2 regions of the Micromonospora sp. NPDC057141 genome follow, and region 1 is predicted to be linked to the other one. Evidence: riboswitches for the same ligand, from Rfam matches in the RefSeq annotation. Region 1 holds a riboswitch; the other holds the start of a gene.
What was found. Region 1 has a riboswitch for S-adenosylhomocysteine ahead of metH (methionine synthase). Riboswitches for the same ligand answer to the same signal wherever they lie in the genome.
Positions count from the first base shown of each region.

Region 1 (2,385 bases):
TGTCCCCGGCCGCCGCCGACCACCTGGGCCTGCCGGAGTCGGTGCGGGTGGTGGCCGGTGCCATCGACAACACGGCCGCCGCGATCGGTGCGGGCACCACCGGCGACAACGAGCCGCACCTCTACCTCGGCACCTCGTCGTGGGTCGCGGCGCACGTCCCGGCGAAGAAGACCGACGTGGTCGCCGGGATCGCGGCGGTGCCGTGCGCCGTGCCCGACCGCTACCTGATGACCGCGTTGCAGGCCACGGCCGGGGCCAACCTGACGTGGCTGCGCGACAAGGTCGTCGAGTACGACGACCCGCTGCTGGGCGCCGGCCACGTCAGCCGCGACGAGGGCACCATCTTCGACGCGTTCGACATGATCATCCCGACGGTGCCGCCGGGCGCGAACGGCGTGCTCTACACCCCGTGGCTCTACGGCGAACGCGCCCCGGTCGACGACCCGCACCTACGCGCGGCGTTCCTCAACATCTCGCTGGACACCAACCGCTCCGACCTGCTGCGGGCGGTCTTCGAGGGCGTCGCGTTCAACACCCGCTGGCTGTTCCGGGCGGTCGACCGGTTCCTCGGCGCGCCGGTCACCTCGCTGGCGATCACCGGCGGCGGGGCGCTGTCGGATTCGTGGTGCCAAATCTTCGCCGACGTGCTCGGCGTCGAGATCCGGCGCGACGCGAACCCCCTGGCGGTCAACGCCCGGGGCGCGGGCTGGATCGGCGCGGTCGGCACCGGGATGGTCGACTTCGCCGACATTCCCGGCCTGATGCGCAGCGACCGGGTCTTCGCACCGACACCCGCGCACCGGGCGACGTACGACGAGCTCTTCGACGTCTACCGCCAGTTGCACCAGCGGCTGGCCCCGGTCTACCGGCGGCTGCGCCGGTAGACGGGCCGTCGCACTTGGTGGGAAGGATTCGGCGGTTCTGGGCCGGTATCCGGTAGTCTCTCGTTACCAGGCCGAGAGGCGCTGCGACGGGCTCGGCCCGCCACGCTCGACCTGGGAGCACGTGATCCAAGGGCGCCTCCGAGACATCGGGGGTGGTCGCTATGAGTTTGTCCGTCGACAGGTCAGATGTGGTTTCCGCGCTGCGGCGGCTGCTGGCCGAGCGGATCGCGGTGCTCGACGGCGCCTGGGGCACGATGCTGCAGGGCGCGAAGCTCTCGCCCGCCGACTACCGGGGCGACCTGATCGGCGACGACCACCCCGGCGACGTCACCGGCGATCCCGACCTGCTCAACCTGACCCGCCCCGACGTGGTCCTGGACGTGCACCGGCAATACCTTGCGGCGGGTGCCGACATCACCACCACGAACACGTTCACCGCCACGAGCATCAGTCAGGCCGACTACGGCCTTCAGTCGCTGGCGCGGGAGATGAACGTGCGCGGCGCCCAACTGGCCCGCCAGGCCGCGGACGAGGCGGGCGGGCGGTTCGTCGCCGGCTCCGTCGGCCCGCTCAACGTCACCCTGTCGCTGTCGCCTCGGGTGGAGGACCCCGCGTACCGGGCGGTCACGTTCGACGACGTCAAGGCCGCGTACGCGGAACAGATCGCGGCGCTGGCCGAGGGCGGGGTCGACCTGCTGCTGGTGGAGACGATCTTCGACACCCTCAACGCGAAGGCGGCGATCGCCGCAGCCCGCGAGGTGGCCCCCCAGTTGCCCCTGTGGATCTCCGTCACGGTGGTGGACCTGAGCGGCCGTACGCTGTCGGGCCAGACGGTGGAGGCGTTCTGGCGCTCGGTCGCGCACGCCGAGCCGCTGGTCGTCGGCGTGAACTGCGCGCTCGGCGCGGCGGAGATGCGCCCGCACGTGGCGGAGCTGGCCCGGCTGGCCGGCACCTACGTCGCCGCGCATCCCAACGCGGGGCTGCCGAACGCGTTCGGCGGCTACGACCAGACGCCCGAGGAGATCGGCGCGCTGCTCAGCGGGTTCGCCGGCGACGGCCTGGTCAACATCGTCGGCGGTTGCTGCGGGACGACCCCGCCGCACATCGCCGGGATCGCCGCGGCGGTCCGGGGCGCCGCGCCGCGACCGGTCGCCCGGGAAGTGTCGGCGACCCGGTTCAGCGGCCTGGATCCGTTCACGATCGGGCCCGACACCGGGTTCGTGATGATCGGCGAGCGGACCAACGTGACCGGCTCAGCGAGGTTCCGCCGGCTCATCGAGGCCGACGACCACCAGGCCGCGGTCGACGTGGCGGTGGAGCAGGTACGCGGCGGCGCGAACCTGTTGGACGTCAACATGGACGCCGACCTGCTCGACAGCGAGCGGGCGATGACCACGTTCCTCAACCTGATCGCGACCGAGCCCGAGGTGGCCCGGATCCCGATCATGATCGACAGCTCCCGGTGGAGCGTGCTCGAAGCCGGCCTGAAGTGCGTGCAGGG
Region 1 is NZ_JBHUVA010000057.1:15,009-17,393, reverse strand. Features, by position in the region: gene ACFT41_RS23520 (FGGY-family carbohydrate kinase) at 1-884, shown strand, start outside; S-adenosyl-L-homocysteine riboswitch at 952-1,029, shown strand; gene metH (methionine synthase) at 1,046-2,385, shown strand, end outside.

Region 2 (2,385 bases), on a different contig from region 1:
CGGCCCCGTCGAGTTTCCGTGCGATGTTCCTGATGGTCATTCCCTCAACGGTATCGTTGAACGAACCGTGTGGACTTTTCCCGGCATCGCCGGCACTCGTCAGGGTCAACCTTCAATCGGCCGGATGCACGCAGGGGCGACCGACCATGGAGGAACCGGCGAACGCCTGGAGATAGTCGTCGATCTCAGCCAGCACGGCGGCCTTGTCCGCAGCGTCGAGAAACGAGAACCGCACGGCCTGGCGGGCCAGCTCCGCGACGCCGCGCTCGTCGAGGTCGAGCAGATCTGCGGCCACCTGGTATTCCCTGTTCAGGGTGGTGGAGAACATGGGCGGGTCGTCGGAGTTGACGGTGACCGGTACACCGGCGGCCACCAACTGCGGCAGCGGATGCTCGGCCAGCGACGGCACCGAGCGGGTACAGGCGTTGGAGGTCGGGCACACCTCCAGGGCGATGTCGTGCTCACGCAGGTAGGCCATCAACTCGGGGTCGCGGGCGGCGGCGATGCCGTGGCCGACGCGTTCCGCGCCTAGATGGCGTACCGCATCCCACACGGTCTGCGGGCCGGTCGACTCACCGGCGTGGGGAACGCTGCGCAGCCCGGCTGCCCGCGCGGCGGCGAAATGCCCGGCGTACCGGGCGCGGGGGATTCCGGACTCGGGGCCGCCCAGTCCGAAGCTGACCAGCCCGTCCGGGCGCTGTTTGAGCGCCACCTCCAGGGTGACGTCGGCGCCGGTCATCGTGGGCGCGCCCGGGATGTCGAAGCACCAGCGCAGCTGGATGCCGTGGTCGCGGGCGGCCCGCAGCCGGGCGTCCTCCACCGCCTCGCAGTACGCCTCGGCCGGGATACCGCGCACGATCGAGCAGTACGGGGTCAGCGTCAGCTCGGCGTACCGCACCGACTGGGCGGCCAGGCCGGCGCCGATGTCGTAGGTGAGCGTGGCCACGTCCTCGGCGTCGCGGATCAGGTCCACCACCGACAGGTACACCTCGATGAAGTGCGCGAAGTCGGTGAACGTGAAGTACTCGGCCAGCAGCGCCGGGTCGGCCGGCACCGCAGTGGTCCCGGCGCGCCGTTCGGCCAGCCGAGCCACGGTGTGCGGTGTCGCCGACCCGACGTGGTGGACGTGCAGTTCCACCTTGGGCAAGCCGGCGATGAAGTCAGTCAGGTCCGTTGCCATTGCACAACCCTCACCGTGCGGGTGATCCGCCGGGAAGGACGGCAGCCTCCCAGCGGGAGGCGCCCTTGGACCAAGAACAGGCCGAGCGTGGCGGATGGTCATCCGTCGCAGCGCCTCTCGACCCGCAACGGCACGCTAACAAGACCTTTCGGTGACGACAACCCCACCGCGACACGCCGGGGCTGACCGAGGTGCAAGCGGGCGGTTGATAACCTGCGGCAATGCCGATCATGCGCCTCGCCGCCGCTTCCGACATGGCATGACGCCGAACCTGCGCCCCTCCGTCCGCGCGATCGTCCTTGACGAGAACGACCGCATCCTGCTCTGCCGGTTCGTCTTTCCCCACCCGATCGTGCCGGAGCAGTCGAAGGTCGTTTGGGCGGCCCCAGGCGGCGGCATCGAACCCGGTGAGGACCGGCTGACGGCTTTGCGCCGTGAACTACGGGAGGAAACCGGTCTGGCGATCATCGCCGAACCACCGCACGTCTGGCACCAGGAAGTCGTGGCCGCCGACATCGCGCCGGGCTTCGACGGCATCATCAACGACTACTTCCTCATCCGCACGAACCACTTCCAGCCCCGCGGTGAGATGACAGACGACCAACTCGCTGCGGAGAACCTGGTCGCGTTCCGGTGGTGGCAGCTCTCGGAGATCGCTGCTCACCGGGGACCTGAGCTGTTCTCGCCCCGCGACCTCACCACACCCTTGACAGCGCTTCTCACAGGGGGAACGCCGGACCAGCCGGTCCAACTCGGCCTCTAGCAAGTCGTTGGCAGGCCGGCGACGAGCGGGGCCTGGTCGTGGTCGATCCCTTGTCGACTCCTCCGCGAGGATCGTGATCGCCAGGCCCGGTGGCTGATCGGCCGGTGTGGTCAGGTCAGTGCGGCCTGCCACGTCCACGAGGCGCGGCGGGGCCGCCGTCGAACTCGGCCCACCCCGTCATCCACAGCAGCACCTCGGCCGGCGGGCCGGGCGGGGCGTCCGGGAACAGCCGGGTCAGCACGGCGGCGGCGGGCGCGGCGGGTGGCCGCCAGTCGATGTGTAGGCCCCGGGTGATGTCGTGGGTGTGCAGCAGGGTCTCCGCCACGCCCATGGCGGCGAACCCGGCCGGGTCGCAGGGGCCGAAGTGCCAGGCCCGCAGGTCAGGGTCGGCCGTGTCGACGGCGGTGGCGAGCAGTCCGCCGCAGGCGGCGACGACGGTCAG
Region 2 is NZ_JBHUVA010000053.1:11,162-13,546, forward strand. Features, by position in the region: gene ACFT41_RS22690 (erythromycin esterase family protein) at 1-40, opposite strand, end outside; gene ACFT41_RS22695 (adenosine deaminase) at 113-1,180, opposite strand; S-adenosyl-L-homocysteine riboswitch at 1,232-1,305, opposite strand; gene ACFT41_RS22700 (NUDIX domain-containing protein) at 1,440-1,943, shown strand; gene ACFT41_RS22705 (maleylpyruvate isomerase N-terminal domain-containing protein) at 2,059-2,385, opposite strand, start outside.
Region 2: it holds a riboswitch for S-adenosylhomocysteine, as region 1 does, so the genes downstream of both, ACFT41_RS22695 (adenosine deaminase) here and metH (methionine synthase) in region 1, are expected to answer to the same signal.